DNA from 2 places in the Maridesulfovibrio gilichinskyi genome. Region 2 is predicted to be linked to the other one. Evidence: riboswitches for the same ligand, from Rfam matches in the RefSeq annotation. Region 2 holds a riboswitch; the other holds the start of a gene.
What was found. Region 2 has a riboswitch for cobalamin ahead of B9N78_RS17265 (sirohydrochlorin cobaltochelatase). Riboswitches for the same ligand answer to the same signal wherever they lie in the genome.
Positions count from the first base shown of each region.

Region 1: linked by a shared signal. The riboswitch ahead of B9N78_RS15050 (TSCPD domain-containing protein) and the one ahead of B9N78_RS17265 (sirohydrochlorin cobaltochelatase) in region 2 are both predicted to bind cobalamin.

Region 1 is NZ_FWZU01000005.1:254,034-270,013, forward strand. Features, by position in the region: gene B9N78_RS15050 (TSCPD domain-containing protein) at 63-2,747, opposite strand; cobalamin riboswitch at 2,982-3,124, opposite strand; gene B9N78_RS18470 (hypothetical protein) at 3,686-3,847, shown strand; gene B9N78_RS15055 (aldehyde dehydrogenase family protein) at 3,889-4,500, shown strand; gene ybaK (Cys-tRNA(Pro) deacylase) at 4,555-5,019, shown strand; gene B9N78_RS15065 (iron-containing alcohol dehydrogenase) at 5,107-6,294, shown strand; gene B9N78_RS15070 (AraC family transcriptional regulator) at 6,352-7,272, opposite strand; gene B9N78_RS15075 (iron-containing alcohol dehydrogenase) at 7,459-8,646, shown strand; gene B9N78_RS15080 (Crp/Fnr family transcriptional regulator) at 8,726-9,406, opposite strand; gene B9N78_RS15085 (hypothetical protein) at 9,655-9,822, shown strand; gene B9N78_RS15090 (FAD-dependent oxidoreductase) at 9,935-11,629, shown strand; gene B9N78_RS15095 (glycosyltransferase) at 12,006-13,091, opposite strand; gene B9N78_RS15100 (hypothetical protein) at 13,508-13,882, shown strand; gene B9N78_RS15105 (efflux RND transporter periplasmic adaptor subunit) at 14,096-15,286, shown strand; gene B9N78_RS15110 (multidrug efflux RND transporter permease subunit) at 15,310-15,980, shown strand, end outside.
Region 2 is NZ_FWZU01000008.1:19,031-35,010, forward strand. Features, by position in the region: gene B9N78_RS17260 (MATE family efflux transporter) at 1-1,118, shown strand, start outside; cobalamin riboswitch at 1,229-1,428, shown strand; gene B9N78_RS17265 (sirohydrochlorin cobaltochelatase) at 1,544-2,443, shown strand; gene B9N78_RS17270 (FecCD family ABC transporter permease) at 2,472-3,527, shown strand; gene B9N78_RS17275 (ABC transporter ATP-binding protein) at 3,524-4,309, shown strand; gene B9N78_RS17280 (ABC transporter substrate-binding protein) at 4,218-5,138, shown strand; gene cobI (precorrin-2 C(20)-methyltransferase) at 5,151-5,864, shown strand; gene B9N78_RS17290 (GIY-YIG nuclease family protein) at 5,861-6,169, opposite strand; gene B9N78_RS17295 (ABC-F family ATP-binding cassette domain-containing protein) at 6,452-8,446, shown strand; gene B9N78_RS17300 ((deoxy)nucleoside triphosphate pyrophosphohydrolase) at 8,452-8,856, shown strand; gene B9N78_RS17305 (methylenetetrahydrofolate reductase) at 8,924-9,796, shown strand; gene B9N78_RS17310 (aspartate-semialdehyde dehydrogenase) at 9,892-10,920, shown strand; gene B9N78_RS17315 (aminodeoxychorismate lyase) at 11,152-12,102, shown strand; gene B9N78_RS17320 (CatA-like O-acetyltransferase) at 12,161-12,871, opposite strand; gene B9N78_RS17325 (CgeB family protein) at 13,042-14,724, shown strand; gene B9N78_RS17330 (glycosyltransferase) at 14,734-15,980, shown strand, end outside.

The sequences.
Region 1 (15,980 bases), on a different contig from region 2:
GATAAATTCACCTTCCGGATTTTTTGTAAGAATATAAAAACCTTATAAACTAGCGTATGTGATTAGCCGCAGGTCGTGTAACCGCAGGCTTTACATATTTTACATCCGCCCTCAGGTACGTAAGCTTTTTTGCCGCATTCAGGGCATGGGCTTCCAAGTTCTTTGGAAACTATGGTTTGATCATCCATATCAAGTGATATGTAGTTGCGCAGGATGCGGGAGATAATGGCAGCCGCATCGATTATATTGTAGCTGGAACGGTCCAGCTGCGTAATAATGCGGTCGATAGGCATGCCCACGCGAAGCAGAAGACTGGTTAAACGGGTGATTGTTTCCCATAGAGAATATTTCTCCTGAAAAACCTGCTCGTTATAGATACCTGATCCGGTTAAGCCTGCTTCTTTTGGCAGCTTGACGAATATTTCAATAGGGTTGCCGGATTCATCTACGGATACAATGATATACATCTTGGACCCTTTCCATGTAACCCTATGGCGCTCTGCCCGTTCGATATCATTCAGCTCTCTTTCACGTAAGCTCGGGAATTGTCCGAGCATTGTGGGATCAGCGTCCTGCGTATCTTCTTTCTTGCTCAGTACACCTTTTTTACAACCGTTGCGGAAGACAGTCACTCCTTTGAGGCCGTGTCTCCATGCTTCAATGTAAATCTGGAAGATGGTTTCCCGTGGTGTATCTTCGGAAAGATTAATGGTCGAAGAAATGGAACTGTCTGTGAATTCCTGAACAGCGGCCTGCAAACGGATGCGGTCCATATAGTCAAGTTCATCAGATTGAACGTAATTCAATTTCTCTTTAAGTTGCAGAGCCGTATACTTGCCGAACAGCTCTTCCTGATTAGTTTCAAGCATCCATTTCAGCGGAGGCATATGGATGAACTCAAAAACTTTTCCAGCTTCAAGGCGGGTTTCGCGGGTGTAGCTGAAAAGAAACGCAGGTTCGATTCCGGATGTGCAGTTGTCAGACATGATGGAAATGGAACCTGAAGGCCCGACGGTGTTGAAAGCCGTATGGCGCAGACCGTTATCCATAATCTTTTTCTGTAACTTTTTGGGCAGTCCGAGGTTTGTGATGTACGGGCATTCCAGAAACCGTTTTCTGGCCTCAGGAGCTTTTAAAGCTTCCACAACCCCGAAGCGTCCGGCTATATCCGCGCTGACAGATATTTCGGTTATGGCTTTATCCCGAAGGATCTTTTTGATGAAGTCTATTGACTCTTCGCTGCCGTAGCGCATGCCGAGCATCGCAAGCATGTCGCCAAGTCCGGTGAATTCTATGCCGATCCGTTTACCGTACTTGTCTGCATCCCTATGCTGCTGAAGAGGATGCTTGCTCTGGTTCAGATCAGACATGGTATCCATAAAGGCAACGGTGCGCGTTAAGTCATCGCGGAACAGGTCTTCGTCGAACTGAGCTTCCTTCGTGAAGGGATTAACTACATATTTGAACAGAACCATGGCTCCTAAGAGGCAGTTGTTCCAGTAGCCGAGTCCTTGTTCACCGCAGGGGTTGGTGGACATTGGTTTAAGGCGCAAAGGGTCGATGAATGTACCGGGGGTATTGCGCTGAGTCGTATCCTGATAAAGGATTCCCGGGTCGCCGGACTGCCATGCGGAACTGCTGATTTCTTCAAGCAATCCCCGTGCTTTGACTGTTGTATATGGCTTGAAAGGAAGGCCGAATTCCTGCCAGCGGCTGTAGTCTCCGTCCCAGAGAAGGTTATAAACTGAATTGACGGGGTCGAAGATGTCTGACTTCTCGTTGCGCCGTCTGGAAGGAGAAAATAAAAGTGTGCCTTCAGGAAGGTCCGCCTGTTTCTCATTCACGGGTAGATCAGGTTTGACTTTTATCTGATACTTTTCCGGATCAAGGGCTGTCACTTTGTAGATGATTTCAGCTTCAAGGCGATCTCCCACTTGAGGATCAAGGGCATTATAGACCTCAGGCAGCAATTGCAAAGTCGCTGCATCACATATCTTGCCTGTCACTTTATTCATTTCAGGAAAAACAAACGTCCAGTCCTTGTCGTCTTCCACAGCCTGCATGAATTCGTCAGTAATTTTGAGGCTTATATTGGCCCCGAATACATCCTGAGTTTTTCCTGTAAGGGAGTCCACACCGAAAATTTCTTCAGGTTTACTTTTGCTCCAGATAAAACGGCGGGTGTCAGGATGCCTGATATCCATTGATATCATGAGTGCGCCGCGTCTGCCGTTTTGGCCTATGGTGTTTGTCAGTTCACTGAAAAGAGGCATGAAGCTGACAGCTCCGGAAGATGTGACAGCTGCGTTATTCACAGGGTCGCCGGAAGGGCGCAATATGGTAATATCTATCCCGCTGCCGCCGCGGTAAGAATAAGTCCGTGCGAGTTTTTTCTGAGCTTCGAAGATACCTTCTAAGGAGTCTGATTCGATTTTTGCTAAATAACAGTTGCTGAGGGAACATTTAGCGTAGTCGTTGCCGAGGCCGGATAGAATAGATCCGGCAGGTATGAAGCGTCCTGCTTGAAGCATTTCGCACACCTGTTCGTTTTCCTGATTTTCAAAGCTGGAGTGCTTTAAAAATTCGCGGCAAAGCCTGTTTTTAACATCACCAAATGAGTGTTCCTGAAGGTGTCCCTTGCTGTCACGGATCTGATATTTTTTAGAGCTGACTGTTTCTTGAAAGCGTCTGTGCTCTTCTAAGGCCATTTTGGCGGATTCACGAGTGATAACTGGTTGTTTGGTCATTCTTTTTCAAGGTCCTTTGAAGGGATTTTCCACGTATTCCTTTACTCACAGAGCAAAACACTAGCGATATCGCAAACGGAAAGTTGCGGACATGCAAGGTCCTCACAGTGAGAAAAAGGTATTAGCTTGTGGTGCAGGCGGCCCAGAAGGCTATTTCTGCAGAATTTTTTGGGGCCGAATGATTTTTAAGGTCTTAAAAGACAGACTCATTCGGTAGATGGAAAATATCTGCATAATGCAGACATGCTTCAGGCAGGGGAGCTGGCTTTTTTTATTCATAATGAACAAAAAATACAGCGGCAGAACCGCCCCGGAATCTGACCGGGTTCCCTTTTCAAAATTTAGAAAAACTAAATTCCTGAAGTGCAAAATCAACGTAGGACAGTTTACCAAACCATCATTTTTGGTCAAGACCTTTCTAGAGTTTTTCATGACTGAAGCTTGTCAGCCCTTGGGAGAGTAAGTGTGGGATGGAGATATTAACTGGTTTTCCACAGGTATGTGTTTCTGTTCGTAACTATTTAACCAGCTGTTTTGTAAATAATTGTTGAAAATTGTAACTAGCGATCGGTTGGTCTGAAATATGGAAATTATTTTGCTGATGAATTTTAGTAATTCAAACTTCAACTTCTCATAACTGTGCGAGCAGCTCAGAAAATAAAGCTCAATTTTATTTAGTTGAAATAGATGCTTTTTTATTGTGCCGTTTGCCTCGTATAATGTTTAAATTTCTCTCGTCATTAATCCATGTTGTAAAAATAATTCAGGCGAATTTCTACTTAGCAATAGCAATTGTCCATATATAGGGAAAATTACAATAAATTAATAAATATATTGAAATAGCTGAGTTTAAAGCGGTATAAAACTTTGGGACTTGATTTCTGTGTTGAAAAATAAATTATTATTAAGCTCAACAGTTTACCGAAAAAGTTATCGCTATGGCTCCTAAAGGAGGAGCCCGTGACGCTGCGCTCGCTTTGGAAGCAGCAAGTTCAGCTCAGAAAAGCTGGGCGGCTAAATCCTGCATTGAACGCACCGGTTATCTTAAAAAATGGCCGAAATTATCAGGGCTAACCGTGAAAAGGTGGCACGAACTTTAGCCGAAGAGCAAGCTAAAATTTTACCTCTCGCCCAAGTGTAAATTGATGCGACAGCCGAATATTTTGACTATTACGCCGGATGGGCACGTAAATACGAGGGCGAGGTTATTCAGAGTGATAATCCAAAAGAAAATATACTTCTCTATCGTCAGCCTATCGGTGTTGTTGTCGGTGTCTGCCCTTGGAACTTCCCTTTCTTTGTCATGGCCCGCAATGTAGCTCCTTCCTTGCTGACAGGTTGTACCATTGTTTTAAAACCGTGCAGTGAAACTCCGAACACCACTTTTGAATTTGCCAAGCTGATTTCCAGCATAAGGCTGCCAAAAGGTATGCTTAACTTTGTATCCGGCGGCGGTAGCTCTTTGGGTGATGCTTTGGTCAGAAGCCCTCAGGTAGGTCTGGTTACTCTGACAGGCAGTGTGGATACAGGGCCGCGTATCATTTCTGCTTCTGCTGAAAATATTACTAAAACTTTACTTGAACTGGGCGGAAAGGCGCCGGGTATCATTTGCGCAGACTGCGCCATGGATATGGCCGTTAAAGCAGTTGTTGATTCCAGAATAATATTCTCCGGCCAGGTCAGCAACTGCGCTGAGCGTGTCTATGTAGAAGCTGAAGTTTACGACGAGTTTATGGATAAGCTGCTTGAATAGGAAGTTGCTTTAAAGGGTCTTGCCAATCGACCAGCCATTTTGTAGAAATATTTTATGACTCCAGCAATTAATACAGCTAAAAAATTTAAAATTAAGTATACTGTTCACGAGTATGAACACGATCCAGCCGCAGAAGCCTATGGCAAAGAAGCTGCTGAGAAATTGGGTGTTGAGCCTGAACGTGTTTTTAAAACGCTTGTAGTAGCGAACGAAAAGCAACTTTTCGTAGCAATAGTGCCTGTCTTAAAGCATCTTGATCTAAAATTGCTGGCTAAGGCTGCCGGAGTTAAAAAGATCGCTATGGCGGATGTAAAACTTGTTGAACGGACCACCGGTTATGTAGTCGGCGGCGTCAGCCCGCTTGGTCAGAAAAAGTTGCTGCCGACCTTCATTGATTCCTCCGCCGAAAACCACGAAACAATTTTTGTCAGTGCCGGACGCAGGGGAATGGACATTGAGCTTTCTCCGCATGATCTTGCAACTCCGCTTAAAGGGACTTTTGCGGCCATCGCAAAATAATTTTTGCCTTCAGCCTTCTACATTGTGTCCGTTGCTGAAAACTATCTGGTCATTTTAACTAAACCGTATTCATTGCGGAGGTAATTCATGAATTTTGAATTTCAGAATCCGACACGACTTATTTTTGGCGCAGGATCGCTTTCCAGACTGGGCGAAGTTGTTAGTGAATATGGTCAAAAAGCATTGATAGTAACAGGCGGGGGCAGTATTAAACGCAGCGGTATTTTTGACCGCGCAGTTGTAAGTTTAAAGGGAGCAGGAATTCCCTTTGCACAGTGTGCAGGTGTAGAACCTAATCCTCGCATTTCTTCTGTTGTGCGCGGCGCAGAAACAGTTCGCACAGAGGGATGTGACGTAATTATCGCTTTGGGCGGAGGCAGTACTATAGATGCCGCTAAGGTTATTGCCGCGGCTGTTTTTTATGACGGTGATCCGTGGGATATGATCCGCCACGGAGATGAAAAACTCTACGTCCCGCTTAAAGCCTTGCCGATAATAGCTGTCCCGACTTTAGCCGCGACAGGTTCGGAGGCGAACAGTACCGCAGTCATTTCCAATGAGGAAACTCTCATTAAATCTTCCATTTCAAATAACTGTCTCTATCCTCGTGTTGCTGTGGTCGATCCGGAGCTGACTGTCAGTGTCCCTAAGGATCAGACCGCTTATGGCGTATGTGATACCATCATTCATGTTACAGAGACTTATTTTAACGGGATAGGCGGTACGCCGATTCAGGATCGCTTTGCCGAGGGAGTGATACTCACCGCCATGGAATGGGGGCCGAAAGCTCTTGCTGACGGAACCGACATCGAAGCCAGAGCGCAAATTCAGTGGGCAGCTTTGGTCGCGCTTAACGGATGGCTACAGGTAGGAACCGACAGCAGCCGTCCGGTGCATAAGATCGAGCATACGCTGTCTGCTCATCATGACGTAACGCACGCGGCAGGTCTTTCGGCTGTTAATCAGTCATGGATGCGGTTTGCCGCTAAAACTCGTCCTGAAAGATTCGTGCAGTTTGCGCAGCGTATTTTCGGGCTGATTCCAAAATCTCCAGACGATATGGATTGTGCAATGGAAGGTATTGACCGCTTCGAAGAATTTATGAAGTCTATCGGTTGCCCGACAAGCTTGTCTGAAATAGGCATCGGTGATGAACTGTTTTCCCGCTACGCCGATGATATTCTGTTTCTTGCCAAAGACAGGTATGGCAACCTTCCCGGACGGCCGACAATGAACAGAGATGATATCTTAGAGTTGTTGCGCGCGTCGCTTTAGACTTTGTTTAATGCTGTTACAGCATTCTGTCTTTTTGACTTAAGATGAGCTGAAAGATTAAATCTCTTGCAGTCTCTTAATGTCTCTTAAAGGTGGCGCACCAAATTGCCGGCTGTATTCTCTGGTAAACTGGGAAGGGCTTTCGTAGCCGACCTGAAATGCTGCACTTGTTACGTCCTGACGTTCCGTTAACATCAATCTTCTTGCTTCATGCAACCTTATCCACTTTTGAAACTGGAGTGGGCTCATTGCCGTTAGTGACCTGAAATGATGATGAAATGTAGATGTGCTCATCCCTACACGCGCTGCAAGGTCATTAATCCTAAGCTGTTTTGTATAATTCTCTTTTAACCAGTCGATAGCTTGCGTGATTGCTTGGCTATGGCTGCCTGTCATGGCCAGTTGCTGCAGGCGTGGTCCTTGTTCACTAATAAGTAAACGATAAAGAATTTCACGCTGAATAAGCGGGGCGATAACCGGAATATTTTCCGGCTCATCAAGTAAATCTAGCAATCTTTTAAATAAATTCAACAACGGGGCCGTGAGTTTGCCGACAGCTATTCCACGTTTTGATTGCTTAGGGCAGGGGCTCTTAAAGTTGCTGTCCACCATGAGTTGCGCAATCTCTCTTAGATCAAGTTTCAGCACCAGCCCTAGGTATGGCTTTTGTTTATCGGCTTCAATTACTTGAGCTAATATTGGCAGACCTACGGATGTAATAAGAAAGTGATTGGAGTCGTATACATATTCTTCATCACTTAGGAACACTCGCTTGGCTCCTTGGGCGACTAAGCAGATACTCGGATCATGCATGTAACTCGTCGGTTCTGAGAGTTTGTCATATTTGCGAAGCAGCAACCCGGGAATTTTTGTTGTCAGACGAAAATCGTTTTCGGTCCATCGGGCAATTTTATCTGCCAGAGCTTCACGTACTTCTCCTAAATCATCTGAGGGTGTAAATTGTGTATTGCTATTCATTCTGATTCTCTTTGCAATTGGGCCTTTATCGGAATTGTGTATTTGTAAACAAGTTGTTTGTAGTATTTTTCGGACGATCAGGCAAAAATCTGACAGGATCAGTCTATCTTTTCAGTAGTTATCGGCAGTAAAGATACTTAGCAACAGCAAGTTAAAATAAAACAGTATTCATTTAGGAGGTAACTCATGAATTTTGAATTTCATAACCCGACACGTTTAATTTTCGGCGCAGGATCACTCTCCAAACTTGGGGAAGTTGTAGCTGAACATGGCAAAAAAGCATTGATAGTTACCGGAGGAGGCAGCGTCAAGCGTAGTGGTACTTTCGACCGCGCAGTAGAGAGTCTGAAGGATGCGGGTGTTTTGTTTGCACAGTGTTCAGGCGTAGAGCCGAATCCGAGAATTTCTACAGTGGTACGCGGCGCAAATATAGCTCGAGAGGAGGGATGTGATGTGATCGTAGCCTTGGGTGGCGGCAGCACTATGGACGCAGCTAAAGTTATGGCTGCGGCAGTCCTCTATGATGGCGATCCATGGAATATGATTCGTCACGGCCAGGACCAAGTATATACTCCGGCAAAAGCGTTACCTGTCATCACTGTTCCTACTTTGGCGGCAACAGGTTCAGAGACAAATTGCGGCGCAGTTATCACTAATGAAGAAACTTCCGTGAAGTCTTTTGTAGCCGATAAGTGTTTCTATCCTCGTGTTGCGATTGTTGATCCGGAATTGACATTGAGCGTGCCGAAGAATCAGACCGCTTACGGAGTGTGTGATCTTATCACCCATGTTACCGAAACCTATTTTAACGGAATAGGCGGCACTCCGATTCAGGATCGTTTTGCTGAAGGAGTCATTTTAACCGCTATGGAGTGGGGACCTAAAGCAATTGCTGATGGTAAGAATTTAGAAGCACGCACTCAAGTTCAATGGGCCGCACTGGTTGCACTCAATGGGTGGTTGCAGGTTGGAACGGATTATAGAATGCCTGTTCATATGATTGAACATACTCTTTCTGCCCATCATGATGTGGCTCATGGAGCGGGTTTGTCGGCTATCAATCCATCATGGATGCGTTTTGCTGCTAAGTCTCGCCCGGAAAGATTTGTTCAGTTTGCTCAGCGGATTTTCGGGATTGTTCCTAAAGCACCTGATGATATGGATTGTGCAATGAAAGGAATCGATCGTTTCGAAGACTTTTTGAGGTCTATAGATTGTCCGACAAGTTTATCTGAAATAGGCATCGGTGACGAACTGTTATCCCGCTATGCTGACGATACACTGTTGGTTGCTAAAGATGAAAATGGTAATCTTTCAGGACGTCCGGCAATGAATAGAGATGATATAATCGAGATGTTGCGGGCGGCGCTCTAAATAGTATGTATTCAAAGAACTAAAGCCGTTTCCGTTAGTCTTAACTCTGAGATTAACGGAGCGGCCTATTTTTACCTGTCTAACACAATAAATTCCCATCACGGCAAGTTTCCAGCCGTTCTTTATTAATCAACCTCACGCTCGTCCCGTCAACTTCAATGAGTTTTTCTTTACTCATCTTTTTCATTGCTCTCGAAAGGGCTTCCGGCGTGACACCTATGATTTTTGAAAGTTCCCTGTAAGAAATTCCTAACTTCAACCAGCCCTCTTCACTTTGACTCAGAAAATACGCTGCTAAACGGGACGGAATCTGCTTGAGTGAAAGTGAATCAATCATGACCATTGCATCTTTAAGGCGCTTCGCCATGACGCTCATCATATTAAGCAGAATAGACGGGTCTTCCTGAATTAAAGTCTGAAATTTGGATGGACTGATAAAAAGCACTTTGCTGTCTTCGAGTGCGCTTAGATTTGCGGGCATTTTCCCGTCAGAAAAAGTTGAACAGAGGCAAAAAGGCTCTCCCGGACCGAAAACGAAAATGGTCTGTTCTTTTCCGTCTTCCGCTAATTTAAATAGTTTTACTTTGCCTGAAAGCAGAACATGCATGCCTTTTAAAAACTTAGCTTCACTAAAATAAATTGCTTTTTTAGGAATGTCGCTCACAACCGCATTTTCTGCTAACCGCGTAAGATTGGGATCATCCAGATTTGAAAAAATAGGGAATTCAGTGATGATCTTTTTTAGCTCTTCTTTTTCCATCTTATTATCCTGAAATTTAATAAAATTGATCGAGATCAATGTAAGTTTTTTGGTGAGCACGTAGAAGGGTATCTACACGGCATCATAAAGTGGCTTTTCTAAACGGGTCGGCCGGAATTAATACCCTGCACTAATGGAGTATGCATTATGTGGAAATTTTTACAAAAAATCACCAAAAAAATGACCGTTTGGTAGGTAAATGCTTTCTCCCGCGGGGCGACGCAATTGCTCTTGTCTAAGGGGCGGTCATGCGGAATCTCTCAATTGCTTTAGCTATTGCGATCAACGCCTTCGGTCCGCAAGGATCAGATGCCGCTCTGGTTATTGCTCTGGCATATATTGTACAGGTGCAATCCGCCGCTTGGTATGTAAAATTTACTGCAAAAATATTTGATTTTTCAGCTGAAGCGGCATGATATTAAAAGCAACAAAGTAACAAGAATAATTAAAATATAATATTTTGTTAAATTTGATAAAAGCGGTATTCTCCCGCTGAACATATAACACTCTGTAGAGAGGAGATATTTCATGAGTTCACAGAATATAGTTGTCATCGGCGGCTCTGCTGCCGGACCGAAAGCCGCAGCCCGTGCAAAACGACTTGATCAGGCCGCAAACGTTACTCTTCTGCAAAAAGCTCCGGAGATGTCTATGGCATCTTGTGGATACCCTTATTATATCGGCGGAAATTTTGATAATCGTGACCAGTTGCTTTCTACTCCTACCGGAGTTGTGCGTAATGAAGCTTTTTTTGCCGGAGCTAAAGGCGTGCAGGCGCGGGTTAATACGGAGGTAACCGCTATTGACCGGATTAAAAAGGTTGTATCATGTGTGAATGTCATTACCGGTGAAAAAGACACTGTCCCTTATGACAAGCTGGTAATCTGCTCAGGTGCAACTCCCCGTCATCCCCCTATTAAGGGTATCAATCTGGAGGGCGTGCAGGCTTTGTCAGAGATGCGTGATGCTGACAAACTTCGTGAACTTCGTGATTCAGGCAAAGTTAAAGATGTAGTTATTGTCGGCGGTGGACTGATCGGCATTGAGGTCTGCGAAGCTCTTGCCGATTCCGGCATGAATGTGAACGTAGTTGAAATGCTGTCTCAGTTGCTGATGTTTTTGGATTGGGAGCTTGCTAAACTGGTGGAAAAACATGTGGCATCCAAAGGGGTCACTGTTCACACTGAAAATGGTGTAGCTGAATTTATGGGCGAAAATGGAAAACTTACCGGCGTAAAATTAAATGATGGTTCAGTTGTTCCATGTGAGCTGGCGGTGGTTTCTATAGGGGTGGTTCCTAATGTTGATCTGGCTAGAGCCTCGGGGCTTGAGATAGGTGGTTTCGGGGGTATCGTTGTGGATGAACACATGCGGACTTCCGATTCTAATATCTATGCAGCAGGGGACTGCGTAGAGATTCCTAACCGTATCACAGGCAAGAAAACTTATGCACCTTACGGAGATCTTGCCAATCTTGAAGCCAGAGTTGCCGCTGATAATATTGTTCTTGGCGACAGTTCTACTTTCCCCGGCACTGTTAACAGCGGTATCTGCAAGGTCTTTAATTTCAGTGCAGGTTCCACGGGAATGTCGGAAAAACGCGCTGAGGCAGAAGGGTATGAGGTAGTGACAGCCACTAATGCAAGCCCTGATAAACCCGGATTTATGGGTGCAAAATTACTTGTTTCCAAGATGGTTGCAGATGCGAAAACCGGACGTATACTCGGATTTCAGTGCGTAGGAACCGGCGAAGTTAATCGTCAGGTCGCCGAAGCCGCAATGGCGGTTATGAATGGCAATACTATTTATGACATAGGCGTAGCGGATCTTCCGTATGCTCCTCCTTTTTCGTTGGCGATCGACCATTTCATAGCTACTGCACATATTTTGGAAAACAAAATGGCAGGGCTGATGACAGGTATCTGCAATGCCGAGGTTAAAGAGATGATTGATGGCGGTACTGCTCCTTTTATTCTGGATGTACGTTCGCCTGTTGAGTTCAAAGAAATGCGCCTTAATGTCGGTGAAACTTTGATTCCTTTAGGAACGCTTCGGAATTCTCTGGACAAGCTCCCAAGCGACAAGAGTGCGGAGATTATAACATTTTGCAAAATATCTATGCGCGGTTATGAAGCACAGCGAGTGCTTGAAGCAAATGGTTGGACTAATGTTAAAGTTATGGAAGGCGGCATAATGGCCTGGCCTTTTAAAGTTGAATTCTAGATAACTCACATTTCCTTTTGTTGTAACACGTGGTTGCAAGTAATTAATACGGAACACCCTTATTTATATGAGGGTGTTCTTTTTTATGCGTGCTCTGCCTGCCGATTGGTTGCTTGACTCGGGGTGGAGTAAGGAATTATAAGCAGAAAAATAGTTTAATTCAAAATTAAATCCCCGATATAATGGACTGTAAAAAATACAAGCGGAAAGTATAAAGCTTTAGCCTGCTGAATTTTATTTTTTCAATAATATAATCCGACATATTCTAAGAGTAATTACCTATGACTGTTGAAAAGCCTTTGGTGTCAATAATGATACCGACTTATAATCAACCTGAGTTTTTGCCTGAAGCCGTAGAATCAGCTTTAAAACAGACTTATTTATATCCTTTTTTTTCAATTTTATTAAGTGCCGTAAGCAAGTCTTGCTTTTGTAATTCTGATGTATATTCTAAAGAAATTTGTTTTCCGTTTTTAATTAGCTTCTCACATTTATCTCTTTTTAAAGCTGTTTGTAAGCTTAGAGTCAGTTCTTCAGTTGATTCTGGATTAAAATAAAGGGCGTAGGAACCTGTTGTCTGTTTGCAAAGATTTTGAAACATATTGTGGGCTGGAATATCGGATAAAACACAAAGGCATCCTGCAGCCATACCTTCTAAAGCTGGCATGCCAAATCCTTCCGAGAGTGATGGTGATACGACTATATTTGTCTTTCCGTACAAAATGGCCATTTCTTTTTCGTTCAGTTGAGAATAGTATTCGTCAACTATTCCTGATTTTATTTCTTCTGGGTGTATCTTCGTCGGAGAAACACGTATAAAATGAATAGGAGTTGTTTTTTTAATTTCTTTAATAGCTTCAAAAACTCTAGCAATATTTTTAAGATTTAAACGATAATCGCCAATACTTAAGATTGAATTATGAACTTTATTTGTGCTAGAAACTGAATCAAATAAAGAATGATTGACGGTATTTCTTATGAAATCGTAATCTTTATTGTATTTATTTGTAAACTCATGCGCTACGATATGACATGGCGTCCATGCAATAATTTTAGAGTTATAATACTTCTCGATACCTATTTTTTGTAATTTAGATTTTGTCTTTAGAAAAAAGCGACCAGCAAGTGATGCATATTTGGCCCTTTTGGCTTTTTCTGAATAATAAGTTCGTAAATCGTTTAGTTCATGTCGTTGATAAAACATAACAGGAGAAGGCATTTGAGGTTTCAAGCATGATTTTAGATCACGCAATCTCGTTGAAATGATAATGTCAACTTGCCCAGCTATTTCTTTAGTATCACTTATTATAATAGGTCGTTTATGAAATGGGTACTGTGTCTGAATATTTTTTACAAAGAGCTTAGCCTGATATCCCAATTCATCAAGAAGTTGAAGGTGTTGATTAATAACTTTTGTCCCACCTGTTAGTGTCAGATCTGAAAGGTAATATCCTATTTTCATTTTATAGCTCCATTAAATTTTTTCTTAATATGTCTTCACGTTTTATGATTTGTGGTTAATTGGTTTGGGAGAGCCACGGATCAATCAGAGCAAAGTTTTTCGAGAGTTCTTATTGAAGAATAAATAATTTAATTAATTATCATCAAAGTTTCAATTACTTGAGAAAGATGGAGAAGGCTATGTGAAATTCTTGCATTTCATAATATGAAAAAGCAAAATTTTTTGCTGATTTATTTGAAAGTAATATCAAAACCTAATAAAGAATATTCAGAAAAATATAAATATTAATTTAAAGCGATTGGATACTTTCCAACTTTATTGCGAGCTCACAACAAGTATCAAGAACATCCCAAGGTGTGAGTCTGCCGAATTGAAGTCAATAGAGGAAGAGTCAGTAATTATTAGCATTAAGGATTATGCAGACAGGAAAAATCGGGGTAATTCCTTCGGAAGCAATGGTTCGTCGTCGGCATGGTGGTAACGTTAGTTGTTCTTTGACGGTTGACACCTTTATAGCAGATATAGCAAGCTTCATTGCTCCATTGCGAATGGATGAGGGGATTAAAACAATTGTGCCCAGAGATTGGATGAAAAGCTGGGTTAAAAAATACACTTTTCATAAAGGAAAAGATAACGCTTATAAGATATTAAAAAATTTACATTCTAATGAAGATTATTTTAAATATTTAGGAGCCATATGGGGCTTTTTGCCTTACGTAGCTTCCTGTATTTTTATTCAGCCTAAAAATATCTTAAGAGTCTGTAGAAACTATCTTTTTAAAGCGGTGTAATCATTTTAGGATACTTAATTATTTTTTTATCCTGCTCTGGAATTTAAACAATCCAAACTTATTCCGTACAAAGTGCAAAGTTTTGTTCTCTGGTTAACCCTCAGTTAACCTGTGTTTCTGTTAATGTTTAATTTCTTCAAATTTTGTAATCACTAAATTCCGTACAGGAATTCCGTTGCATAACAGCTGGCAGAAAAAGCCACAGGAGTAAATATGCTTAAATATAACAAAATTTTTCTAACTATCGCTGCAATTGCAGTAGTAACTTCTTTTGTTTTTATTGGTTCAGGTTGCAAGAATAACGACCCGGCGCAGGCCACTGATCAGCCTCATCAAAGAGCTGTTCAAGTTGATGTTGCCGAGGTTACGACAACTTTCATACGTAAAGAAATTGAACTCCCCGGGCGTATCTCTGCGCGCAGAATTGCACAGGTTCGCGCAAGAGTTGCTGGAATTGTTCTTAGTAGAGATTTTAAGGAAGGCAGTCACGTAGAAAAAGGTCAGCCTTTATTTCATATAGATCCTGCCCAGTTCAATGCGGCCTTGTCTTTGGCGAAAGCAGATCTTGCAAAAGCTGAGGCTAACATGGTTGATCTGGCGGCTACAGCTGACCGCTACAGCAAACTTATTAAGACTAACTCTATCAGTCAGTCGGAATATGACACCGCTATTAATTCTTACAGGGCAGCCAAAGCGAGCAAAGATGCCGCAGAGGCCGCTGTAAAAACAGCCTCTTTAAGTCTCAGCTACGCCACTGTTGAAGCTCCTATTTCCGGTAGAATCGGACGAGCTTTCATAACAGAAGGAGCTTTGGTTGGTGAAGGTGAAGCTACGCATCTGGCTACAATCCAGCAGCTCAATCCTATCTATGCAGATATTAATGAACCTGTTTCAGAATATCTCAAGCTCAAAGCTACAATGAACAAGGCTGTTCATGATGAAAACGCTACGGATGTGACTGTCTCTGTTGATAATGTTGACTATGTTGCAAAAGGGAAACTTCTTTTTTCTGATGTAACCGTCGATCAAAAAAGCGGGCAGGTTTCACTTAGAAGTGAATTCCCGAATGACGATGGAATGCTGCTTCCGGGTATGTTTGTGCGTATAAAGATCAAACTTGGCGACAGTCAGGAAGTTATTCTGGTTCCGCAGCGCGCAGTCATGCTCGGTCAGGGCGGAACTGCTCAGGTCTATGTTGTTGACAGTCAGAATATAGTTCAGCCTCGCGCAGTAAAAACCGGATCTATGGAAGGCAGTCTCTGGCAGATTATTGAAGGTCTGAAAACCGGAGAAAAGGTAGTTGTAAACGGAACCGGTAAGCTAAAGCCGGGAATGACTGTCTCCATAAAAAATGTCGAGAAGCCTAACATAGCATCAAATAATACTGACAGTAAGCAGCAGTAAAATCAGATTAGAGATAAAAACATATGTCACAATTTTTTATTGATAGACCTAACTTTGCTTGGGTTGTTGCTATATTTATTTTATTGGCCGGGATTTTGTCTATTCCAGGCATGGCTGTCGAAAAACTTCCGCAGGTTGCTCCTCCGCAGATTACTATTGAAGCAGTGTACCCCGGAGCTTCAGCCACGACTATTAACGACTCCGTAGTCAGTCTTATTGAAGAGGAGCTGAACGGCGCCAAAGGACTGCTGTATTATGAGTCTACCAGTAGTTCTACAGGTTCTGCAAAGATAACCGTTACCTTCAAGCCGGGAACAAGCCCGGATATGGCTCAGGTTGATGTACAGAACCGTGTACAAAAGGCTGAGTCGCGTTTGCCCCAGTCTGTCAGAGATCAGGGTGTGACTATTGAACAGGCCAACTCAGGCTTTTTGATGATCTATGCTTTGCGCTATAAAAATGATGTCGCAGGCAAAGATCCCCAGCCTTTGGCAGATACTATGGCCCGGAATCTTAATAACGAAATTCGCCGAGTTGACGGTGTGGGAACCTTGCAGTTCTTTGCATCTGAAAGTGCGATGCGTGTCTGGGTTGATCCTCAGAAACTTCTCAGTTACGGCCTTGATCTTTCTGATGTAGCTAGAGCCATTAAAGCTCAGAATGTGCAGGTTCCTGCGGGGAGTTTCGGCGGGCG
Region 2 (15,980 bases):
AGACCGAGGTTTCACATGCTCTCGGTAAAGGGGATATGGAAAGAGCTTCTTCCCTTTGCTGGCTTGCAGTGGCAATTTCAATAGTTTTGGGAATAGTTTTAGCCGTATGTCTATTGCCGCTTCTCGGTTATATTTCGAACATTATGGGCGCGGACGGTGATGTTCAGATCCTTGCCGTTGATTATATGAAATACAGGTTGATAGGAGCACCGGCTGTTCTGGTTACGCTTTCCTGCTTCGGGTCACTGCGCGGCTATCAGGATATGCGGACCCAATTGTATGTTGCTGTCGGTATGAATTTAATTAACGTGTTTCTGGATTGGGGTCTTGTTTTCGGCCATGGGCCGTTTCCACAGCTCGGTGTCGGGGGAGCAGCACTGGCGAGTTCCATAAGTCAGTGGATTGGAGCATTCTGGGCAGTCTCTGTTGTTAAAAAGAATTACGGTTTTAATTTAGGTTTCAGCCTAAGTGATGCCAGAAGACTTTTTTCGATAGGCGGAGATATGTTTATCCGTTCAGGAGGAGTATGTTTATTTTTGCTTCTGTGTACCAGATTTGCAACCAAAGCCGGAGCTGATTCCGGCGCAGCGCATCAGGCTATCCGCCAGTTTTTTGTTTCCTTAGCACTTTTCCTCGATGCGTTTGCTATCAGCGGTCAGTCTTTAGTCGGGTATTTTATGGGTAGTGCAAACAGAGTGCTGGCGCGAAAAGTTGCAGTTTTGGTCTGCCAGTGGAGTTTCTGTACTGGAATTTTTCTTACACTAGCAATGTATTTCGGTCAGGAGCCCGTCAGTTGGCTGCTTGTACCGCCTGAAGCTGCTGCCGTTTTCGGACCGGCATGGCTTGCGGTTACTTTTCTGCAACCAGTTAATGCTCTTTCTTTTGCAACGGATGGAATTCACTTAGGGACCGGAGATTTTCATTATCTTAGAAATGCTATGCTGATTGCTGTAGGTATAAGCTCCGGACTGTTGCTTGTCGTAGACTATTATAAACCTGAGCACATGTTGTTATGGATATGGATAATTGCCGGAATCTGGACTTCAATCAGAGCAATATTGGGGATGATCAGAATTTGGCCGGGAATAGGACAAGCTCCTTTATCTCTTTCAAATTAATTAATTAAATTATTTGTCTTCAATTGCAATTCAAGTCTATGCTGAATTTTAAAAAAAGTATTACCCGGAAAACATTTTTCTTCGTGATTGACAGCAAAGGCTAAGCAGAATATCAGTTTTTCTCTTGTGGTGCTCGAAAGAGCTTAAAAGGGAATCCCGTTAAATTCGGGAACGGACCCGCCGCCGTAAGTCCTGTGAAGTTGACCCCCGTGTATGGTTTAAGCCGTACTAGCGTGCCACTGAAATTTATTTCGGGAAGGCCGGGTGAGATGGGATGAGTCGGAAGACCTGCCAAAGAATAACTTGTGCTCAGTTTTGACAGATAACGGGGCTTTTATCTGACAAAAATCCTTATGGTTGCATGTACTATATATGTAACTGTAGGGGCTGTATTAATTCAAGCCCCCAAATTCAAGGAGACTGTTATGCAGTGTCGTTTTGGGGTTCAACAAAAAGCTGTTTTTGCTTTTATCATTCTTTGTTTTCTTCTCATCCCTTCACTTGCTCTAGCCGGACACGGCGATTCCAAACCTGTTAAAAAGGGTATCCTTCTTGCGGCCTTCGGTTCAAGCATGGATCAGGCGCAGGTTTCATTTGATAACATCGACAAGGCTGTCAAAAAAGCATTTCCCGGTGTACCTGTCCGCTGGGCCTTCTCATCTTCTATAATCAGACATATTCTGGCAAAAGAAGGCCGCATCGTTGATTCTCCTGTCACAGCTCTAGCTAAGATGATGGATGACGGTTTTACGCATGTTGCCGTTCAGTCGTTGCATACTATCCCCGGAGAAGAATTTTCCGGTATTAGTGAAACAGCTATGAAGTTTGAAGGTATGCCTAAGGGAATGGTTAAGATTGCCGTTGGTAAACCTTTACTTTATTCAAACGAAGATATGGATAGAACTGTTAAAGCTATCATTGCCAGTATTCCAAAAGATCGCAAACCTAAAGATGCTGTAGTGCTGATGGGGCACGGAACACCTGACAGTGCTAATATTTATTATCCCGGTTCACAGTATTATTTTACCAAGGCCGATCCTAAAATTCTTGTAGGTACGGTTGAAGGGACTCCTTCTCTTGATGACGTGATGGCTAAGCTTGCAAAAATGAAAGCAAAGAAAGTTTATCTCATTCCGTATATGTCTGTTGCAGGTGACCATGCCCGTAATGATATGGCCGGAGAAGATGCAGACTCTTGGAAATCTATTTTGACCAAAGCCGGATATAAATGCGTGCCGGTCCTTAAAGGTTCAGCTGAATATCCTCAGGTTGTGGATATCTGGGTTGATCATCTTAAAACCGCATTCAACAGTCTTGATCATTAAACCGATTTAATTCAGGAGGCGGTAAGATATGGAAACAATGGAAAAAAGAAGGAGCAGAGCTGTTGCTGTGCTTTTATTTCTTGTTCCTGTTTCTGTATTTGCCGCCTGTTTGTTCGGTGCATACGAGACTTCTGCTGCGCAGGTTTTTAATGTTTTTAAAAACGTTATCTTAGGCGGAGCGGAAGGTTCAAAATCATCTTTATCATTTATTATAACTGATCTTCGGCTCAGCAGAGTTTGTCTATCTTTCCTTGTTGGGATGTCGCTTGCTGTTGCCGGAACCGTTTATCAGGGGATTTTGCGAAATCCTCTGGCTGATCCGTTTACGTTGGGAATCAGCAGCGGTGCGGCTTTCGGAGCCAGTCTTGCGATATTCTCCGGTTCAACCGTGCTTGGCGCTGGTTTGTGGCTGAAGTTCGGTTCGCTTTTTCTCCCTCTTGCCGCTCTTGCCGGAGCTATGGCTGCCCTTGGCGCAGTGCTTATGCTCGGCAGAATCGGCGGAACTCTTAGGCGCGAAACTATGGTACTGGCAGGAATTGTCGTAGCGACTTTTCTTTCTGCGTTGATATCATTGCTAAAATCACTGGATGAAGACTCTGTTACAAGCATTGTTTTCTGGATAATGGGAAGTTTTCAGGGCCGTGGGTGGGAGCATGTAACACTGTTTCTGCCATACTTTATTGCCGGGATGATTCCCATAATTTATTATTCACGTGAACTTGATATATTGTCACTAGGTGAAACTCAGGCCCGCCATCTTGGTATGGATGTATCAAGAGTGCGGCTGTTTTTGCTTGTCGGATCGGGGCTGTTAACCGGTGCGGCTGTAGCTGTTTCCGGAATCATCGGATTTGTGGGGCTTATTGTTCCTCATCTGGTGCGGATGTTTCAAGGTGCTGAACATCGGCCTTTGTTACTGTCATCCTCGTTGCTTGGCGGATTGCTTCTGGTCTGGTCCGACGTGATTGCCCGTTCATTACTCCCCGGCGGGGAAGAACTCCCGGTCGGAGTCGTAACGGCTTTGCTCGGCGGTCCTTTCTTCTGCATTGTTTTACGGGGCGGCTTCAAGGGAGCACGTTCATGATTACCGTTCAGAATCTTTCTGCCGGATATGGAAAGCGGGAAGTTCTTCAAGGTATGAATTTAAGCTTTCCAGCCGGATCAATGACTGCTGTGCTCGGTCCTAACGGAAGCGGCAAAACTACTCTAGTTTCATCTCTTTCAGGAGTGTTATGTCCGATTTCGGGAAAAGTTGAGATTGCCGGGAAAAATGTACGTGATTATCGTCCCCGTGAGCTTGCAGGGATAATGGCAGTTCTGCCGCAGAAGGTTGAACCTGCATTTGGTTTAACGGTTAAGTCCATGGTTATGATGGGCCGATATGCGCACGGTTCGGGCTTTTTCGGTTATGATAGTGAAGACGAAGATATCTGCGGTGAAGCCATAAGAATGATAGGTATCAATCATTTGATTGATCGGCCCGTGTCTGAGCTTTCAGGCGGGGAATTTCAACGGGTTTTGATGGCTCGCACTGTATCGCAGCAGGCAAAAATAATGGTCCTTGATGAGGCTGCATCTGGCGTTGATGTTGCCGGAAAAATCGAACTTTTTGATATGCTTAAAAAAATGAATCGGCAGGGCGCAACTATAATTTGTGTAATTCATGACTTGAATCTTGCCGCGCTTTATTTTGATCGTTTGGTCTTTTTATCAAACGGTAAAGTAAAGCTTGACGGCTCGCCTGCTGAAGTCGTTACAAAGGATAATATTTCAAATGTTTATAAGACATCTGTTTCAATTGTCGAACATCCGCAACTCGGTGTTCCTCAAGTTCTTTTTTCTCCTTCTGGCGATTATTCCTGCTAATTCTGTTTTTGCAGGAGTTTCTGTAACTGATGATTTTGGAAACAAAGTTGTTCTGAAAGCTCCTGCTAAACGGATTATCGCTTTGTACGGCGCATTTAATGAGATCCTTTTTGCTATGGATTTAGGTGACACAATTGTTGCTCGTACTTCCGGTGATGATTATCCGGCGCAGATTATAAAATTGCCCTCGATCGGAACTCATATGCGGCCTAATCCTGAGCTTATTGTCGCGCTTAATCCCGATCTTGTTTTACAAATGGCGGGAAGGCCTCAGGCAGAGTCAGCCCTTGAGCCGATAAAGGAACGCGGAATTCCGACCGCAATGTTTACGGTTACATCGTTTAATGATCTTTACGCTTTGATAAATAAAATCGGTATATTAACAGGTGAACCTGAGCGGGCAGACAAACTTATAAATTCAATGGCTTCCAGACTTGATAAGGTTAATGAAAGATTTAGCACTGTAAAAGATAAGCCTAGAGTTTTTTTTGAGATTCGTTATCCGAATCTTTTGGCTGCCGGACAAGGTTCAATCGTATCCGATATAATTGATAAGGCCGGCGGCGTTAATTGCGTGCAGAATTCCAAGAAGATTGTACGCATGGGAGAAGAGGAGGTTTTTCGTCTTGATCCTGAAAATTACGTTTATCAATCAGGAAGGATGAATCAATCTCCGGTTGTTCCGGCGGATAGAGATCATTTTAAAATGATTAAAGCTGTGCGGCTTGGAAAAGTTTTAAAGGTTGATGAATCAGTTTTTTCGCGTCCCGGACCGCGTAATGTGGACGCAGTCGAAACTTTAGCTGACTTTTTATATAGTAAAAATTAAAAGAGAATATTCATGAGTAATTACGGTAAAATATATGGCATAGGTGTCGGCCCCGGTGATTCAGATTTGTTGACAGTGCGGGCGGTTAAGCTTCTTGGACAGGTTGATGTTGTTTTTGCTGCGTCTTCAACAAAAAATGATTTTTCGCATTCGCTCAGCATTGCGTCCGAGTATCTGCACGAAGGGTGCGAGATTGTGAGACTGGGATACCCGATGACTCGCGATAAAGCCAAGTTGCAGGAAGCGTGGGAAGAAAACGGTAAGATCGCGGCTAAATATTTAAGTGAAGGTAAAAACGCTGCGTTTCTGACTCTTGGTGATCCTCTGATTTATTCTACCTTCGGGTACATGCTTCGCACCTTAAGAAAACATTATCCAGAAGTTGAAGTTGAAGTTGTTCCTGGAATTACTTCGTATCAGGCGGCAGCTGCAAAATCATGTCAGGTCCTTGTTGAATCGGGGCAGAATTTATTGCTGACTTCCGGCGTAGCGGATGCGGATGAGTTTGCCCATACCATTTCAAAAGCTCATAATGCCATTATTTTAAAAGCATATCGCAATTTTCCGCAGCTGCGTAATGTTGTTAAAAAACTAAATAATGTTGATGTTAAATTTTATACCCGTCTTGGACTTGAAGGCGAAGCCATATATGATGATATAGACGCCGTACCCGACAAGACGCATTATCTCTCGCTGATGCTACTCACAGCGTCTGATAATGATTAATTGTTTTGAGATGATTCATCTTCCTGCTTAAATTCACTACGCATCTTTAAAGCTGTTTTCCTTAGGAAGGCAGCTTTTTGCGTAGATGGCTTTTGCTTTACTGCGTATTCCAGTTTGTAAGCTGATGTTTTGTTCGGCAGAGGTTCAGCCGCTTCTATTTCTACAGGTCTGCGTGAACGAGTATATTTTGCACCTTTTTTGCCGCCGTTGTTGTGCTCTTCAAGCCTGCGTGCCGGGTCAGTGGTGACCCCGCAGTAAAGTGAATTGTCATTACAACGAAGTAAATAGACATACCATGTTTTCATAAACGTGGTGTACTCCGGACAAGTGCGGAGGTCAAAACTACAACTCCGTTTTTGACTGGGAATATCGATAAGTTTTGTGAAAAATATATCTTAGATTTGATTATGCCATTTCCCTTGCTTTCCTTGCTGCATGAAGATATTTTCCCTCTCTTACACTGAATAAATTTATGATCTATTTTGATATATGTGAAGGGCGGTCGCTTAAAAGCACAGTCTGCATTTCGTAAGCTTATATTATTTCTGATCTGCTTTTAAAGCTATATCCCCTCAATCGGAGAATTAATGCCTAAAGTTACTATTTCATCTCTCGAGAAATCATATAACGGAGAAGACCTCTTCAGCGATCTTACTTTTGAAGTTATTGCGGGAATGCGTCTTGCCGTAACCGGCCCTAACGGGTGCGGTAAATCTACTCTTCTCAAACTTGTTGCCGGAAAAATCGATCCTGATTCCGGTGTTATTGCTATCTCTAAGAACGCCAGAGTCGGTTATGTTGCTCAGGAATTTACTGAGGAAGACCTTGACCATGGTCTTTTAAGCTGGGTGCTTGCCGCGCTGCCTTCATGGAATTCCTTATGGGAAGAATGGGAAAAAGCCGCCAGTACCAATGATCAGGCGTTAATAGAAAGGCTTTCACAGCGTCAGGCCGACCTTGAACACCAGTTCGGATATAATCCGGAGCATAAAGCCCGTACAATTTTGACCGGACTCGGTTTTTCAGAGCATAATATGCTCAGTAAAATCGCAGAACTGAGTGGTGGATGGCGTGAGCGCGCCAAGCTCGGGCGGGTACTTTTGCAGGGCGCAGATATTTTACTGCTTGATGAACCTACCAACCATCTTGACCTTGAAGCGGTTGAGTGGCTTGAAAGTTACCTTTTGTCATTTAGAGGTGCGGTTATATACGTAGCCCATGATCGTATTTTTCTTGATCGTGTCGGTACACATGTTTTGTATCTTGGATCCGGCAAAGCTGTTGTGAGACGCGGTTCCTTCTCGCAGTTTATTGAATGGCGCGCGGAAAATTCTTTGCAGCGTTCGCGCGAAGCTGCAAAATTGACTGCTAAAATTGATAACGAATATTCATATATTCGTCGCTTTAAGGCTCAGGCTAGAAAGGCTGCGCAGGCCCAGTCTAAAATGAAAAAAGTCAGCAAACTTGAAGACGATCTGTCCAAGATTCAAGATGAAACTGAGAGCAATCGCGCCGGAAGGGCGCTTGCTTTTCGTATGCCTCCAACTGCTCGCGGTGATAAGGCTCCGATAACCGTTGTTGACCTAGAATTTTCATATGACGGAAAACCGCCATCCTTGTGGCCGTTATTAAATTTTCAGCTGTTCCGCGGAACTAAAGTTGCTTTGGCAGCTCCTAACGGAGCCGGTAAATCAACTTTGCTCAAGGTTATTCTCGGAACTCTTGAAGCTAATGCGGGTTACGCAAGGATCGGCCCCAATACCAGCCTTGCATATTTCAGCCAGCATCAAAGTGAAATTCTCAGAACCGAAGCAACTGCGTTGTCGGAAATAAGACGTTTATGCGACCCGGATACCACAGAAGAACAGCTTAAGGGCGTTTTGGGACTCTTTCTTCTAGGAGAATCTTATTTCGACCGTCCGGTCTCAGCTCTTTCCGGAGGTGAGAAAAACAGGCTTATACTTGCAAGTTTATTTCTTTCAAGGGCGAACCTGCTTATTCTCGATGAACCTACCAACCATCTGGACCTTGAAAGTCGCGAAGGATTGATTCAGGCTCTTAAGGATTATGACGGGACTATATTCTTTGTAGCTCATGACCGTTATTTGCTTGGGGAAGTTGCAGAAGAGATCTGGTCGCTGACTGATACAGGTATTGAGGTCTTTCAGTCTTTTGCAGATTATGATGCCCACCGCAAGGAGATGCTTGCCGGTGGTGGCAGCAGTTCTGATTCAAAAACTTCAGACAGTGATTATAAACCTGAAAAGCGTAAACTGACTAAAGAAGAAAAACGTCGTCAGGCAGATATTAGAAATAATTTATATAAAGATTTGAAGCCGCGTCTTGCAAAGTACGAAAAGTTAGAGAAAGAGCTTGAAAAAGTTCTTGAAGAACTGGCGGAAATGGAAGAAAAGTTAAACGACCCTGAATTATATAACGACAGCGGCGCGGCTATTGAACTTAATTCTAAGTATTCCGAAGCCTCATCATGGTCTGAAAGTTTGATGGAAGACATGGCTGTTCTTGAAAAAGAAATCGCTGAGATTGAAGAGCGCAAAAAGCAGCTTATGGATGAGGATTAGCCCTCATGGTTGCTCGGAATCCTGTTTCTGTTGTTGCCGGAATTGTTTGGAAAAATGGTTTATTTCTTTCGGCTGAACGGCCGAAAGGCAAAGATTACGAAAACTTTTGGGAATTCCCCGGCGGCAAAGTGGAAAAGGGAGAATCTCTTTCTGAAGCTCTTGTCCGTGAATTACAGGAAGAACTGGGAATTACACCTTTAAAATTTGATTTCTGGATGGAAAAGATAGTTGATTATCCAGAGTATACTGTAAAATTAAGCTTTTTTGATATATGGGAATTTTCAGGAGATGTTACATCAATGGAAAATCAGTTGTTTGACTGGTTTGATCTTAATAATGTAGTTGATGTAAAGTTTTTACCTGTTAATTATGAGATTCTTGAATTACTTAAAGAAAGAGATCTGGGATAAAATAGGAATTTTACAGCATAATTGTTGTAAATAGCGATGAATGTCCGTTGCCCAGTAAGGAGAGTGCATGAAAATTGTAGATTTGATCAAAGAAAAAAAACCGTTTCTTTCTTTAGAATTTTTTCCGCCTAAGGATAAAGAGTCATGGCCTGCTTTTTTTGAAGTTGTTGAAAAGTTAAAGGTGCTGAATCCTCTTTTTGCATCTGTAACTTATGGCGCAGGTGGCGGCACTCAAAGTAATTCCCTTGAAATTGTTAAGAAGATGAAGCAGGATATGGGAATTGAGCCTTTGGCTCATTTAACATGCGTTGGTGCAAGCCCTGAAAATATAAGCTATTTCATTAATTCATTGCGTGAAGCAGGGGTAGAAAACATTCTCGCGCTACGCGGTGATGCTCCTGCTGATGATGCTAATTTTGATTTTAGCAAACAGGCGTTTAAGCAGGGCTCTGATTTAGTCACTTACGTAAACGAGAACCATCCGGGCATGGGAATCGCTGTTGCGGGATATCCTGAAGCTCACCTTGAATCTCCTTCAATTAAAGAAGATTTTAAGTGGATGAAATATAAAGTTGATGAGGGCGGGGAATTAATCATTACTCAGCTCTTTTTCGATAACAGGGTTTATTTTGATTTTTGTGACAGGCTTTCCCAGATGGGTATTAATGTTCCGGTTGTTCCGGGTGTTTTGCCTATTATGAGCCTTAAGTCAGCTAAATTTATTCTTTCTTTATGCGGCGCGGCTATTCCCGGTAAATACCTAAGCGCGCTTGAAAAAGCGCACGCTGAAGGCGGGGATGATGCGGTTTATCGCCTTGGAATAGATTACGCCACAAAGCAGGCTCAGGGGCTTCTTGATGGAGGGGCTCCGGGGGTGCATTTGTATACCTTGAACAGAGCGAAAGCATGTCTTGAAATCGGACAGGCTTTGAAATTTTAATTTGTTAAATGTTGCGGTCAAGTTTTGATCATTATCACTAAAATTAAACCTGATCACTTTTTTAAGTTTCAGACTATGAATACGGAGAAAAAGCCATGAGTACTAAGAATCCTAGAGTTGCTGTTGTCGGTGCTACAGGCGCGGTCGGTCGCGAAATGCTCAAAGTCCTTGAGCAGAGAAATTTTCCCGCATCTGAAGTCGTTCCTTTTTCTTCTATCCGTTCCGCAGGAACAAAAGTTCCGTACAAAGACGACGAATTAATCGTTCGTGAGCTTAAAGAAGATTCCTTTGAAGGATTTGACATAGCTCTTTTTTCCGCAGGCGGCAGTACTTCCGAAAAGTTTGCTCCTCTGGCTGTAAAAGCTGGGTGCGTTGTAATCGATAATTCCAACGCATGGAGAATGGACCCTAAGGTTCCTCTTGTTGTTCCGGAAGTTAATCCCGATGATCTTGACTGGCATCCAGGCATAATCGCCAACCCGAACTGTTCTACAATACAGCTTGTTGTAGCTCTGAAACCTATTCATGATGAAGCTAAGATTAAGCGTATAGTCGTTTCTACATATCAGGCCGTTTCCGGCACCGGGCAAAAAGCTATCAATGAACTTGAAACTCAGGTTACCAGGCTTTTCAACGGCAAAGAAATTGTCTCCGATGTTTACCCGCATCAGATTGCATTTAACTGTCTGCCGCAGATTGATATCTTCCTTGAGAATGGATACACCAAGGAAGAAATGAAAATGGTCAATGAAACCAAGAAGATAATGGGTGATGACTCCATTAAACTTACTGCAACAACAGTACGTGTTCCTGTTTTCTACTGTCATTCAGAGTCTGTGAATATTGAAACTGTTGAAAAACTTACTGTGAGAGATTGCAGAAATATTCTTGCATCTGCTCCCGGAGTTACCGTTATAGACTATCCTGAAAAGGGTCAGTATCCTATGGCAATTGACTGTGCCGGTGAAGATGATGTTTTTGTCGGCAGAATCCGTGAAGATGAAACCATTGAAAACGGTATTAATATGTGGGTTGTTTCAGACAATATCCGTAAAGGTGCAGCTCTTAATACTGTGCAGATTGCTGAAACTCTTATTGCACGCAACCTTGTTCGTGTAGCTTAATTTATATAATTTCAATATCATTTCAGGCCGATCTTCGTTTTTCGAAGATCGGCCTTTTTTTTTCAGTGCTGATTATTTAAACGGAATTAATAGAATAATCAGAGTTAATCACTTGCCGAATCTTACGATTGTTTTGTAAGTTGAAACAAAGCCGCTTAAATAATCATATTTTAACGGCATGTGGCGAAATCTGTCTCTTCGGGGATTATTAATAAATTTATGGAGTCTAAGTTGATCAAAAAAGTAGATAGCGAACAATATCTCGATGCGATGCTTAATGCTATGCGCGCCGGAACTGAAAAGGTCCGTGCTTTTTACGAGCATAGAATAGGGTTTGTATGCACTGATCCTAAATTAATGCTTATGCCGTGGGATGATCATCTGGTTCATCGCGGAGATGGCGTTTTTGAAACCATGAAATTTGTAAACGGAAAGCTTTATCAGCTTGATCCTCATTTACGCAGAATGAAGAGATCTGCCACCACAATACATCTTCAGCCCCCATGTTCATGGGAGGAACTGTCCGAGATCATTTTGGATGTCTGCAGCGCAGCCGAATGTGAATCCGGTCTTGTGCGGGTTCTCCTTGGCAGAGGCGTCGGAGGTTTCGGTATCAGCCCGTACGAGTGTCCGGTTCCGTCATTATATATTGTTGTTTATCAATACGATCCAAAGCCTGAGTCTTGGTATGAAAAGGGTCTTACAGCTTTTAAAACCTCAATACCGGCAAAACAGCCATATTTAGCAACAATCAAATCAATTGATTATTTACCGAATGTATTGATGAAGCGTGAAGCTCTTGAACAAGGGTTTGATATGCCGTTTTGTTTCGATCGCATGGGCTTTTTAGCAGAAGGCGCAACTGAGAATGTCTGCATCGTTGATGCAGGCGGGACAATCAAAGTTCCCGAATTTAATAATGCTTTAGCTGGAACAACTATGCTCAGGGCTATTCAGTTGATAGCTGACGAATTTCCTGTAGATTATTGCGCAATTTCTGAAGAAGATATTCTCTTGGCAAAAGAAGTAATAGTTTGCGGAACCTCAATTGACGCAGTCGGAGTAGTCAGATTTAATAAAAAACCGATTCATGATGTAAGGCCCGGTCCTGTATGTAAACGTATGCGTGAATTGCTTGCGAAAGATGTAGAAGAAAATGGAACTGTTTTAAAGAAGTATTAGTGTTTTTGTTACTTAAAAACAGGTGGAAATTATCGAATGAAAATTTCCACCTGTTTTTTTAAATATTTATATGCTTTTCGGGGTTAGTGCACATTTCTCCGAATAACCTGAAGAATTCGGCTACATGTTTTCCATCTGCCAGACTGTGCAGTAATTCTATTGAGACAGGTAATATCTTCTTTCCTGTTTCTGATTCTGTCACTTGCCCGAAGATTATCCGCGGAACGGAATCAATGTTGCAGTCTCCCCAAGGGTTTGAGAGAGAAGTGAACGGAATTCCGACAGCAATACTGAAATATATTAGATTTTGTTTTTCGCCGTTTTCAGGCGTCAAGGTTGGATTTTTATCTGTGTTTAGACGGGAAATTTCTATGTTTTTTGCCTGCTGCGCGTAATTATCAGCATATTTTGCCAAACAGTTAGAGTGCAGAGTGCAACCCTTTGAAATATACGTGAAGGCGGGGTGAACCTTGTCAAAAATGACAGGTTTTCCGTCTACAATTCTTGTCATGAATTCAGGAATTGCGTTAACAGATTTCATGGCGAAAAAATATAATACGTCGGAAAAGCGGATTGATTCGCCGGAATCCTTAATATTTTCTCTGAACTTTAAAAGTTCGGTAACATCCTGCTGTATGGTAACCCCGTAATTACATGATTTTAAATTCTGGAAGAAGGTAAAATGGTCACGCCTTTCCCAGCTTTCCATATCTAAATTACGCATAACGCTGTTTGTGTTAAGAGCTGATTCTAGTATATCATTCTTCATTGGAAATCCTGTTTAATATTTCATAACTAATCTGGAAAAGACACGATAATGATATCCTCAATATTGGCAAGTTTTGTTTTTAACTTCATAAATTGTTTTGCAGATCAAGACCTCTCCCGAAAGGTAATTCACCATTGTCACACCTAACTGAAATAGATTAAAGAAATCTTATGACAAAACGTATATATACAGTCGAACCTGTCGAAGAATCTTCCAGACTCACCGATGTTCGAATTTTGATCGAAGGTAAGGTTTGGCATCTTTGGGGCCGTAAAGGGGATGAGCGAGAAAGAACTCTTGTCGGTGTATCTGATAAGGGAGCCCATACTCTTCCTGTTCTTTTCGGGGCAGGGTTAGGTGTCTGTATAGAAAAATTGCTTGAGCGCGGACCTGTGGCCGTTGTAGATAATGATCCGCAAATTGCAAAGCTGACAGGTGCTGATCGTTTCAGGGATCATCCTCAGGTTCTATGGATTGATGGAAAACCTGCTGAAGTTTTAAATTCACTTAAAGAATGGCAGAATGTTAATGGCGGGCGATCATTTGAAATTATTAAAATACCATTATATTTGCGCCTTGATCCAGATTGGTACGCAGTCATTGCGAATACTCTCGCAGAGATGGAAAAAACTGAGGATGGTTTTGATTTTTGGGAGCAGGTAAAATATCCTAAGTTTCAAAATGTGAAACCTAAAATACTTTTTTTAAACCGCCCATACTTTTTAACCGGTGAAATAATTTCTGCCTTGGATCGTCTAGGTATTTCTTATCGCACCGTTGATATCGGGCTGGGTGACACAGTTCGTGATGGTTTTGTTGAAGATTTATTAAAATCAGTAGTTGAATTTAAGCCAGATTTTGCTCTCACTGTTAATCACTTTGGAATAGACAGGGAAGGGAAGCTGACGGATCTACTTTTGAAGTTAAAGCTGCCTTTAGCCTCATGGTTTGTGGATAACCCCCATTTAGTGCTTTACCGTTACAAGGATATTTCACCAGAACTTACGGCAATTTTTACTTATGATGCCGGTAATTTAGAAATTATGCATGATAAGGGATACGGTAACGTTTTTTATTTGCCGCTCGCTACAGATCCCTGTCGATTTAAGGCTGGCATAAAAGGTAAAAACAGTTGGCGGGCGAAGGTTTCGTTTGTTGGGAATTCTATGGCTGACGCGGTCGCAAACACTCTTTTAGGCGCAAAATTACCTGCGAACATCAGTAATAAATATCAACAGCTCGCAGCTGAATTTTGTGAATCTGCCGACATTTCCGTTGAAGAATATTTTAAGAAAAATCATCCTCAGGTTTTAGAAGCTATTGAAGGATTTGCAACGGATGAACAAAAATTATCCTTTGAAGCTTTAATAACGTGGGAGGCAACACGTCAGTACAGGCTGTCATGCATCAAGGAGCTTCTTAGTTTCAACCCGCTTATTGTTGGGGACTGCGGATGGCATGTACTGCTTGATAATAAAGGTTGGCATTACCTTTCTTCTTTGGATTATTATACTGATCTTCCGGCCTTTTATCCAATGTCGGATGTCAGTTTCAATTGTACCAGCAGGCAGATGAAGGGGGCTGTAAATCAGCGTATTTTTGATGTTCCGGCATGCGGAGGCTTTATTCTTACAGATTACCGCGAGCAGATGGAAAACCTTTTCGAGCCGGAAAACGAGATTATTTCGTATAGAAATGTTAAAGAAATACCTCAGGTGCTGGAAAGATGTATTAAGGATAAGAAAATGAGAGCGAGAGTTAGTGCTGCCGCTCTGAAAAGGATATTATTCGAACATACTTATGAACACAGACTGATAAGCCTCATGGATAAAATGAGGAAAACCTTCGGGTAAGGATACGATATGACAGGAACATTTTGGGATTTTTTAGATATAGAATCGCGCTACAGGCTCTTAGTTTCCGGGCATGGCAAACCTCATCTGATGGATACCGCCAGTAGAATTTTAAATTCATCTGATAATAGAAAAGAGAGTGCTCCATTAATCGATCTCGGGGTTGATCTACTGCTTGCCGCGTGGGAATCCAGCCCGCTTGATGGGCAACTGGCAACAAATCTTTTGTCAATCAATCGCCAGCTCAAATTTTTACCGGCTGAGCTTGTTGAAACACTTTCGTTTGTCTCAGGTAATAACAAAATTCCTGAAAATATAAGTTTTTTGCAACGTCTCATTGCAAAAGATGACAAAGAAAAACTTCTTGAATATTTGGCCAGTCAGACCACTCGTGAGCCTGAGAATATTTTCTGGCTATCTCATTTCTTAGATTTATCATTTTTCTTAGGTCGTTATGAGTTGGCGCAAGAGGCCGTAGCGCGCGGCTGGCCTTCCGCCATGAAGATTATTAAGAATAAATATTCGGGTGATATTGCTTTTTGCTTGGGTGATTATGAACGTGCGGAAAATATTTATGCTGATGTTTCTGAAAATACTCTTATCTTAGGTGAAAGTCTTTTGCGCCTGGCAGAATCGCTTGACCGTATGGGGCGCCGAGATGAAGCATTGATATTATGGCGGGACCGGATGACTGCAAGACCGTGGCAGGTAAATACATGGTTTAAAGTTCATGACAAAATTTACGAAAGTTCCGGTAAAAGCCTGCTAGACGGTAAAGTAGCGGTCTGCCTCTATACTTATGATAAGGCAGAGGAATTCAATGCAACTATGATAGCTTTAACGAAGTCTCCGCTTACTAATGTGCACGTTTTTGTTCTAAATAATGGAAGCACGGATGATACTAAACAGGTTGTGAGCCACTGGGACGAAAAGCTTGGTAATAAATTAACTGCAATCAATCTTCCGGTGAATATAGGTGCGCCTGCCGCGCGTAACTGGCTTAAAACGTTAGAAGATATTAAAGAGTTCGATTATGTAGCCTATCTTGATGACGATGCGATTGTTCCTATTAATTGGCAGGCTCAATTCAATAAAGCGGTAATTTCATATCCCGACGCAGGAGTATGGGGGTGCAAAATTGTAAATTATGATCATGAAGAGATTATTCAGCATGCAGATTTGCATCTGAAAGAAACTTCCGAAGATTTTAATGACAATACGCGAGGTTTTGAGTTTTTATATCTAGATCCTCACAA